One region of the Exiguobacterium sp. UBA6282 genome, then DNA from elsewhere that is predicted to be linked to it. Evidence: riboswitches for the same ligand, from Rfam matches in the RefSeq annotation. Region 1 holds a riboswitch; the other holds the start of a gene.
What was found. Region 1 has a riboswitch for FMN ahead of B2751_RS07895 (ECF transporter S component). Riboswitches for the same ligand answer to the same signal wherever they lie in the genome.
Positions count from the first base shown of each region.

Region 2: linked by a shared signal. The riboswitch ahead of ribD (bifunctional diaminohydroxyphosphoribosylaminopyrimidine deaminase/5-amino-6-(5-phosphoribosylamino)uracil reductase RibD) and the one ahead of B2751_RS07895 (ECF transporter S component) in region 1 are both predicted to bind FMN.

Region 1 is NZ_DJUM01000024.1:30,830-36,133, reverse strand. Features, by position in the region: gene B2751_RS07920 (NAD(P)/FAD-dependent oxidoreductase) at 1-215, shown strand, start outside; gene B2751_RS07915 (GNAT family N-acetyltransferase) at 457-948, opposite strand; gene B2751_RS07910 (GNAT family N-acetyltransferase) at 945-1,448, opposite strand; gene B2751_RS07905 (NAD-dependent epimerase/dehydratase family protein) at 1,445-2,311, opposite strand; gene B2751_RS07900 (HesB/IscA family protein) at 2,430-2,780, opposite strand; FMN riboswitch at 2,892-3,034, shown strand; gene B2751_RS07895 (ECF transporter S component) at 3,189-3,755, shown strand; gene B2751_RS07890 (YuzB family protein) at 3,832-4,065, opposite strand; gene B2751_RS07885 (NAD(P)/FAD-dependent oxidoreductase) at 4,158-5,210, shown strand; gene B2751_RS07880 (DUF1462 family protein) at 5,252-5,304, opposite strand, start outside.
Region 2 is NZ_DJUM01000013.1:67,490-72,793, reverse strand. Features, by position in the region: gene ribE (6,7-dimethyl-8-ribityllumazine synthase) at 110-568, opposite strand; gene ribA (GTP cyclohydrolase II) at 565-1,755, opposite strand; gene ribE (riboflavin synthase) at 1,755-2,381, opposite strand; gene ribD (bifunctional diaminohydroxyphosphoribosylaminopyrimidine deaminase/5-amino-6-(5-phosphoribosylamino)uracil reductase RibD) at 2,366-3,406, opposite strand; FMN riboswitch at 3,565-3,709, opposite strand; gene B2751_RS03435 (M20 family metallopeptidase) at 3,893-5,098, opposite strand; gene B2751_RS03430 (MetQ/NlpA family ABC transporter substrate-binding protein) at 5,121-5,304, opposite strand, start outside.

The DNA of each region.
Region 1 (5,304 bases):
ATTCGATTCGCGTCAACTCGAAGATGGAGACTGCGATTCCAGGCGTCTTCGCTTGTGGAGATATTGCGACTTACGAAGGACGCGTCAAATTGATCGCAACAGGCTTCGGTGAAGCACCGATTGCCGTCAACCAGGCGAAACTTCTTGTCGATCCATCGGCTCGTCACCCGCAACACTCGACGAGTCTGTTCGAAAAAGTAACGAATCATTCTTGAGATAAATGAATGGCTGCAAACAAATAAGAGGTCGAATTCTGGATAACATACCGGAGTCCGACCTCTTATTTTGATGGAATCACACCTAGGACGTGACCAAACATCTTTGACTCCTACAGGAAAAGGAAGCACGATGTGTGCTTCCGTCAGGGATAAGGAAGACCCGACAGATCACATGGAATGGGAACTGGCGCGGCTTACATCCCGCCTGAGGAAAGCGAAGATGTTGAAACGTCCGATTTCATACGAATGATCTTTTAACAGGCATCCGGTAAACCCGCTGCACGAGTTCCACCCCACCACGCTTAATCATCGATTCTTCGAAGAGCTGACCGCCGAATCGCTCGTAAAACTGGCACGCCGGATTATCCCGCAAGACAGAAACCTGCATTGCCTCGTATTCCGCCAAGTCCTCGATGATACGTTGAAACAATGCCTTCCCGAGCCCCTGCCCTTGAGAAGCTCGCAAAACATAAATCGCGTAGAGTTCTCCTTCACGCGCATCCCTTCGATTTGGTCCACCTTGCGCGAAGCCAACGACTTCGTCTTCTAACTCCACAACATACACGCGCTGATCGACTAACGTCTGCTCCCATTGTTTCGTCCGTTTCTCGTACGACAACTGTGCTAAATAAGAATCAGGGATGATCCCTTGATACGTCTCCCGCCAGGCATCGATATGAACGCGCGCAATGGTCGACGCATCTTCAAGACGTGCTTCACGAATTCTCATAACGGGATAATGAAGCGACGTGTCTCGCGTCCATTGCGAACAGTTGGTTCGATTTCCTGTCCGCCGTTCGCTAAGATGACACGACGTGATGCGAGATTATCAACACCACACGTCAATAGTACTTGATCAAGTCCACGCTGACGCGCTTCTTCAAGCGCAAGCTGAAGACCTGTCGTCGCATACCCTTTCTGACGCTCGGATGGTCGGATCCCGTATCCGATATGTCCTCCATACAACTTCAAGTTCTCCGTTAAATCATGCCGGAAGTTCAATGCGCCGACAATTCGTTGTCCATCGACCATCCAGTACGTCGAATGCGTGACAAGACCTTCTCTGACTGTCGTTTCCATTTCTTTAAGCTCCGCGAAATAGGTAGCGAGCGGTTCATACGTATCCCCGACCGCTTCCGGTACGATCGTTTCGCCTGACTCTCGCCAGTCTTCTAAAAAGGCACGGTACTCCGTTTCCCACGCAAGAGTTGGTTTCATCAACTGCATCATTGGTGATTGCGCACCTCCTCTTCAATCAAACGATCGAGCCAGTCATCGATATGTTGGAACAGATAGCCCGCTTCTTTCGCAGCTGTCGTATCCATATAGAAATCGCGTTCTGGCGCAAGTGGCGATTCATCCTCTCCTTTTGCGACGATTTGGCTCGTCGTTCCCGCAATACGGTCGATTTTATCCATCAGGTCTTGAATCGATAGGACGCCGTCACTCGCAGCGTTGATCGGTCCTGTCAATTCCGAACGACCACACCATTCAAGAAAGGCAGCGGCTTCGTAACTTGAGATGTAGCCCATCTTCGCATAGTTGTTTTCAGCGATAATCGGACGACCGTCAAGCGCGCGTTTGATATGGAAGACAAGTCGTTCCGTATAATCGTCTGGTCCGAGGACAACAGGAAAACGAACGGCAACGACAGGGAAGGTCGCGCGTTGGAAGAAATAACTCTCCGCTTGGCGCTTTCCTTCGCCATACCCATGTTCCTTCTCAAGATCATATTTCCCGGGAAACGGATTGTAGGCACGTTCCGTGATATTCGCACCACCGTCTTCATAAACAGACATCGTCGACGTCAACACATAGCGTCCGACTTTTCCTTCAAACGCGTCGATCGCGAGCTTTGCTTGATACGGCGTGAAGCAAATGTTGTCATAGATGACATCCCAGTGCTGTTGGCTTAAATCCTTCATCGTACTACTTGACGTTCGGTCTCCTTTGAAAAATGTCAAGCCCTTCGCGACGGGTGGAGTATGCTCACCGCGTGTGACGATCGTCACATCATCCCCCGAATCGGCTAAACGAATTGCTAAGCGTCGTCCGAAATAGCGTGTTCCCCCGAAGATCAATACTTTTCTCATCCTGAAGCCCTCCCTGTTCGTAGTAGCATTCACTCTCTGTAATATTTCGAGTAAACTCAACAAGTCTCCTGTATGAGAGCAACAAAAAAATCGTGGACGATGTCCACGATTGGATTCATTAACAGCCACCTGGTGTCCCGGCATTCGTTGCTGTCCGGAATGATGTTCCGCAACCACACGTTGCGATGGCATTCGGATTCGTGATCGTGAATCCGCCACCAAGCATTGACTGTTTATAATCGATTTCCAGTCCTTTGACGACCGGATAATCCTTTTCGTCCACGATGACGGTCACGCCGTGCTGTTCAAAAACGAGATCCGTTTCTTTTTGTTGATCGAATCCCATTCCGTACGACAGACCACTACATCCACCACCTTGGACGAGCATCCGAAGATTTCGTTCATCTGCTGGTGCCTGCGCCATCATGTCCTGGACTTGTAGCGCTGCTGCCTCCGTTAAATGGATCATGTCATCACCTTCCTTTTCTTTAGTATACGCAACTTCTGAGCGAATCGAAACCTAGTTGCTTGAAACTATCTTGAATTCGTTGTATAAATGGTATGTACAATAAAATAATCGTTCCATCTTCAGGGCAGGGTGAAATTCCCGACCGGCGGTAAACAACTCTTTTTAAGTTGAAGCCCGCGAGCGAATAGGGCGCTATTTGCTGATTCTGTGTAATTCAGGAGCCGACAGTACAGTCTGGATGGGAGAAGATGGCGGCATGAGTTTGAATTTGATCGATTTTGCAATAATCGATTAGGTTTATTTAATGCGGACTTCTCCCCTGTTGATCTGATCAATAGGGGTTTCTTTATGGTCGCAGTCATGCCAATACTTCATCGAGAGGAACGAGCAAAAGGAGACAATACTCGTATGAAACGCACACAAAAAATGGTCACTCTGTCAATGTTAGGTTCAATCTCATTTGTTCTTATGCTTATCAATTTTCCACTACCGTTCTTACCAAACTATCTGAAGATCGACTTCAGTGATGTTCCTGCTCTTGTCGCAGCGATCATGTTCTCACCGGTCGCAGGTGTCATCGTCGAAGCATTGAAGAACGTGTTATACTACATCTTCCGCGGAAGTGGTGTTCCGGTCGGAGAATTCGCGAACTTCGCTGCAGGCGTCGCATTCGTACTACCTGTCAGCTGGTTCTACCACAAAAAGAAATCAACACAAGGTCTCGCAACTGGTCTCGTCGCTGGTACGATCACGATGGCACTCGGTCTTGCGATCCTCAACTATATCTTGATCCTTCCAGCGTATGCATGGTTCCTCGGTATGGATTACATGGCGGATCCAGCTGTCAAATGGACAGCGATCACTGCCGGTATCTTACCGTTTAACGTCATCAAGGCTTTGTTCATCTCGGCACTCTTCATTCCATTGTTCTTGAAACTACGCCCATGGATGATGCGCCGCCAACAATCTGCCTGATCCGAAAAGCTGCGCCCGCTGACGGACACGAATCCCCTCGTTCAGACGAACGAGGGGATTTTTTGGCTGTCCATGCTCACAGCTCATTCTCTTCGATTTTCAGGTAAATCTTTTCAAGCAACTCTTCCGGCGTTTCACCTACGACGGTCTCACCATCTACGAGACAAAAATGGTCAAGCGAACAAATCCCGCAATAACCGAGGCAACCGTATTCGACGACGTCAACATTCGGGTCACGTTCAAGTTGCTCCATGACGACCTGTGTACCAGCCGCTAAGTTACTAATACAAAATTCAATAATCGGATTCACTTTTTTTCCTCCTTCAAGCAGGAAACGACCTGCCTCATGTCGTATTATACAAGGTCAGACTGATTTAGGGGAACTAAGGGGGATTTTACGTTATGAAGCAATTGATCGTACTCGGCGGAGGTTATGGTGGAATGCGGATTTGTGAGCGATTCAAGGACGAGGAAGTTGCCGTCACGCTCGTCGACCGTCTACCGTACCACGCACTCAAAACGGAATACTACGCACTCGCAGCAGGTACATTATCAGATCGGGATGTCCGGATTGAATTTCCGGAGGGGAAACATCTTACCTATAAATATGGACATGTCATCAAAATCTCACCAGAGACGAATACAGTCCATCTGCAGGACGGATCAGAATTATTCTATGATGACTTAATCATCGCCCTCGGTTGCGAGGATAAATACCACAACATTCCGGGTGCTCAAGAATTTACATACAGCATCCAGACACTAGAAGAATCACGGAAGACACAACAAGCGATTTATGGTCTGTCACCGGAATCCGTTGTCTCGATCGTCGGTGCTGGTCTATCTGGTGTCGAACTCGCCAGTGAACTGCATGAGAGCCGGAAGGATTTGACGATTCGTCTATTCGACCGCGGTCCATCCGTCTTGTCGTTCTTATCCGATAAAGTCTCGTCTTACGTTCAGGAATGGTTCGAGGAACATGACGTTGAAGTCATCAACAACTCGAATGTCACGCTCGTCACAGCGGACGATGTGCGAAACGGCGACGATACGTATCCATCCGACTTAACGATTTGGACAGCTGGTACGCAGCCGGTCAAAGTTGTACGCGATCTCGGCTTTGCTGCGGATAGTGGCGGTCGGATCAAATTGACGGAACATCATCACGTACCGGAATACGATAACGTCTTCGTCATCGGTGATTGTGCAAGTCTACCGTATGCACCAAGTGGTCAACTCGCAGAACATCAGGCAGAACAAGTCGTCGATGTCTTACAAGCCAAGTGGCAAGGAAAGAAATTACCGAAGCTGCCAGAAATTAAACTGCGCGGGATGCTCGGTTCACTCGGAAAATCAGATGGTTTCGGAATCGTCATGGGCAAACAAGCACTGACGGGGAAAGTCCCACGTCTCTTGAAGTCCGGTGTCTTATGGAAACACAAAAAGATTAAATGAGCAAAAGAGGTGTCCCAAGCTTTGGGATACCTCTTTTTCGTTCATCCCGCCTGATCCAGCTTCGCATCGATTGCCGCTGTGATCGTCTTGAGTT
Region 2 (5,304 bases), on a different contig from region 1:
CTCATATTTCAAATCTACTATTCTTTTTTTGAAATTTGATTTATCACCTGCAAAATGTCCACAAAAAAAATAGGATGACGGAAACTTCCGTCACCCTATCCTTATTTCGTTAGATCGTGCGTAAAAGATTCGCCATCTCAATCGCGGAAACGGCAGCTTCGTAGCCTTTATTTCCAGCTTTCGTACCGGCACGTTCGACCGCTTGCTCGATCGAATCCGTCGTCAGGACACCGAAGATGATAGGTACGCCTGTATCACGCGACGCACTCGCGACACCTTTCGCGACCTCGTTACAGACATAGTCATAGTGTGATGTTGCTCCGCGGATGACGGCACCCAGTGTGATGACCGCATCATACTTACCGCTTTTCGCTAACTTTTCCGCAACGAGTGGAATTTCAAATGCTCCAGGAACCCATGCTGTATCCACAGCATCCGCCGCAACACCGTGACGACGGAACGCGTCGTTTGCTCCTCCGACGAGTTTTGATGTGATCAATTCATTAAAACGTGCTGCGACGATTGCGACGCGTAGTCCTTCTCCTGTTAAGAAACCTTCGTAAATCATGATGTGTGTCCTCCTTGGATATCGAGCCAGTGCCCGAGTTTCGTTTGTTTTGTTTTCAGATAACGCTGATTTTCCGGTTCAACGGGTACTTGATGGGGAACACGTTCGATGACTTCAATCCCCTCTTGCTCGAGCACCCGTTGTTTGTCTGGATTGTTCGTCATCAAGCGAATCTTCGTCACGCCAAGATCACGCAACATGTTGGCCGCGACCGTATAATCACGCATGTCTGTCGGATAACCGAGTGCATGGTTCGCTTCGACTGTATCGAGTCCTTGTTCCTGCAACTCGTACGCTTTCAACTTCGCCATCAGACCGATGCCGCGTCCTTCCTGACGTAGATACAAGACGGCTCCACCTTCTCGTTCGATTCGCTCAAGTGCAGAATCGAGTTGTGGACCACAATCGCAACGTTTCGAACCGAAGACATCCCCTGTCAGACATTCCGAGTGCAGACGGACGAGCATCCCATCGTGCGCTTCACCGGATAAGACGGCGACATGTTCTTTCTTATCTTGCGTCGTATAGCCGACCATCCGGAAAGCTCCGAATGTCGTCGGAAGCAACACTTCCGCTTCCCGCGTCAATGGACGCTCGAGATACGCGACGAGTGCCTCGATCGTGATCAGTTTTAAGTCGTGTTCTTCCTTATAGAGAAGCAAATCATCCACCCGTGCCATCGTGCCATCTTCCTTGATGATTTCACAAATGACGGCAATCTCATCGCTACCGGCAAGACGGGCAAGGTCAACACCTGCTTCCGTATGTCCGCGTCGTTCCCGAACACCGCCCTCTTTTGCGATCAACGGGAAGATGTGACCCGGTCGTTTGAAGCGCTCCGGTCCATCCGTCAGCATCCGCTGGATCGTCAGCGAACGCTCTTCGGCACTGATGCCGGTCTTCGCTTCTTCATGATCAATGCTGAGCGTGAATGCCGTACCGTGCGGGTCCGTATTATTGTCCGTCATCGGCGAGAGATGTAATCGCTCTGCCACATATGGACTAACCGGAACACAGACGAGTCCTTTTCCATACGTAATCATGAAGTTGATGTTTTCTGGTGTCGCGTGTTCTGCGAGCATGACGAGATCGCCCTCATTCTCACGATCCTCGTCATCACAGACGATGATCGGTCGTCCGTTCTTCAAATCTTCTATCGCGTCTTCAATCAAGTCGAATCCGTTCATTACATGTCGCCTCCTAAGAATGCTACCCAGTCCGTCTGTTTCTCATGTTGCGTGAAATGATAGAGATGTTTTGCCATCATGTCACACTCGATATTGACGACTGCGCCGCTTGCCAATCGATCAAACGTCGTCACTTGACGGGAATGCGGAATCAATGAAATCGAGATCGTTTCCGGCGTGACGCGTTGCAAGGTCAGGCTCGTGCCGTTGATCGCGATTGATCCTTTTGGAATGCAATACTTTTGCCACGATCCGACATCAAACGTATACACCATCGCTTCTCCGTCCGGTCGCCGACTGATTAGTCGTGCCGTCCCGTCGATGTGCCCACTGACGAAATGTCCACCGAACCGACCGTCTGCCGGCATCGCCCGTTCGAGTTGCAACGGGTTTCCGACCCGGTACGTGCCGAGTGCTGTCGAACGAATCGTGTCATGGACAGCATCCGCCGTAAAACCGGTTGGGCTCATTGACGTGACCGTCAAACAAATCCCGTCGACGGCGATGCTGTCACCAATCTTCGTTCCTTCGAGCACCCGGTGCGCTTCAATTTCAAGTGCTAATCCATTCGGTCGCGGAATCTTTCGTTTTAAGGTCCCGACTTCCTCAATCAATCCGGTGAACATATCGTCTCCTCCTTTCGGATGTACGTCAGATGGAGATCCGGTCCGACCGTTTCAATCTGATCGATTTGAAAACGTTCTTCGATATCATGTCGTCCGTTCCAGGCAGTCCCTTCAAAAATCGACGGGGCTTGGTAGACTTCAATCTGGTCGACGAGATCTGCTTCAAAGAATGTGGCTTGAATCGTCGGTCCACCTTCAATCAAAACGCTGCGGATGTCTTGTTCGTATAAGCGTTTAAGAATCGCTTCCGGCGTCTCATATTCACCGACGAGCACCGTCACTTGATCATGACTTATCCGAGGAACACTCGTCAGCCAGTACGTTGGATTTTTTCCATCGCAAAAGACTTGCGCGGTCTCTGGCACCCGACCACGGCGATCGACGATTACTCGAATCGGCTCGATACCTGACACTGCGCGTAAAGTCAGTGCTGGATCATCGACGAGCACCGTTTCACTTCCGACGAGGATCGCATCATGGCGACCACGCAGGGCGCGACCATTCGCGCGTGCTTCTTCTGACGTGATCCAGCGCTGTTCCCCCGTTGCCGCGATCCCGTTCATCGTCTGAGCGATTTTGACGGTCACGGTCGGACGTTTCCGTTCGATCGTTTTCCAAAATGTCTCGTAGAGGACTTCCGCTTCATGCCGTAACAAGCCGACTTCGACTTCGATTCCCGCGTCTTGAAGCCGTTTGATCCCTGAACCAGCGACAATCGCATGTTTGTCTTCCGTTGCGACGAAAACCCGTTTGATCCCGGCTTGTAGAATCGCTTCCGTACATGGTGGTGTCTTACCATTATGGTTGCATGGCTCAAGCGTCACGTAGAGATCAGCACCACGGGCGGCCTCTCCTGCCATTCGCAAGGCTTCGACTTCCGCGTGCGGACCACCGGCAAACCGGTGCGCACCAAAACCGATGATGCGTCCTTGTTTGACGATGACACAGCCGACACTTGGATTCGGACTTGTTTGTCCGTTTAACATATGTGCTAATTGCATGGCATAACTCATCATCTGTGACATCGCGTTCGCTCCTTTCAAATAAAAAAGACGCCCCTTGAAAAAGGGGCGTCTGTATAGAAGGGTTCACGAAATACACGGTTCGCCTTCTGCTTTTTCGCATGCAGAAAGAGACCATCTCCTGAAAACATTTTTTCAGAAAACAGCTTGAATCGCGTCGTTTCGTTCTTCTCCCATCCGGACTTTACCGTCGGCCCTGGAATCTCACCAAGTCAGCCATGATGCGTACATCACGGGTCGCGGGCTCGTCGATCGATCGATCGCATCACCGCCGGTTGGGATTTTCACCCTACCCCGAAGAACTGGATTATTGAGTTATACAACTTTAGCCTAGCATATCTTTTTCAAGAAAACAAAGCGCAAATGTTTCGGTATTGGCTCTTTTATGATTTCGCTCCACTTCTGTTACCCCTCCCCAATTCGTGATCTACTGGATACTAAAAATGACTGGAGCACCTGATATCAGTGCGTCCAGTCATTGTGTTCCGGTTACAAATAACCGTTCTTCCGGTCGTGGAATTCTTGGGCAATCGCTCCGCGTGTCCGTTCATCAGCGAGGACGCGAAGTGCTGTCCGTGCGAGGATTTTAGCGCCTGCGATCAACGCTTCATCCCCTGCTTCCGAACGGGCTGCTTCTTTGAATGCTTCTGTATGGGCGACGAGATCGTCCGGACCAATCTTGATATACGGATGGATTGTCGGGATGACTTGACTGATGTTACCCGCGTCCGTCGATCCAAGACCCGGTCGTTCGTCGAGGTGCACGATTTGCCCAAGCGCCTCTGCTTCTTCTTGGAAGAGACGATCAAACGTCCGGTTGAAGACAAGATTGTCGACTTCATTTTGGAAAGCGATGACGTCAAGCGTCGCCCCGATCGCAAGTGCCGCACCTTGCGCGACCGCTTTGACTTTCTCCGTGACGGCATTCAGCCGTTCCCGTGTCGTCGCCCGAATGAAGAAACGTGCTTTTGCGTATTCCGGAATGATGTTCGGCGCATCGCCACCATGCGTGATGATCCCGTGGATCCGGACATCGTCCGGTAACTGCTGACGTAAGGCGTTGATCCCATTGAAGAGCTGAATGACAGCGTCGAGAGCGTTGATGCCTTCTTCCGGTGTCGCCGCTGCGTGCGCGGGACGACCCGTAAAGGCAAAATCGAGCGGATCAACCGCAAGCGAGGATCCCGTGATCCGCGTTTGTCCGGACGGATGGACCATCAAGGCCGCATCGATTCCTTCAAGCAACTGGTGTTTGACGAAACTGCCTTTCGCACTTCCGTTCGGCCCACCTTCTTCGGCTGGCGTTCCAAGCACGACGACACTCCCACCGACTTCATCAAGCACTTTGCTGACCGCGATCGCCGCTGCGACACTCGTCGTTCCGATGATATTATGACCGCATGCGTGTCCGATGCCCGGCAACGCATCGTACTCAGCGAGAAAGGCAATTGTCGCGCCAGGTCGGTCGCTTGACTTCTTCGCGAAGAACGCGGTCTCGTGCCCTGCGACGCCGAGTTCTACTGTAAAGCCTTCTGCCGTCAAACGCTCTGCATGTAGCCGCGAAGCAAAGAATTCCTCGTTACCGATTTCCGGCGTCGCATGAATCCGGTGGCTCGTCTCAAGATACGATTCCCGTTTTTGTTCGATGTCCTGTTCAATCGTCTCTACCCATGTCGTGCGTACTGGCGTCGTCATGCTATCCACTCTCCTTTAGAATTTATTCGCCGATGTCGCTTAGTGGAACGAACGTCGGGATCGAGCTACCTTTATATTCTTTTTTGATGAAAGCCGCGACATCTTTTTGTTGGTAAAGCGACGCGATCTTTTTCAGTTCTTTTTTGTTCTTGTCTTCCGTCCGTGTCGCGATGATATTGATGTATGGTTTTGCTGTCTCGTTCTCA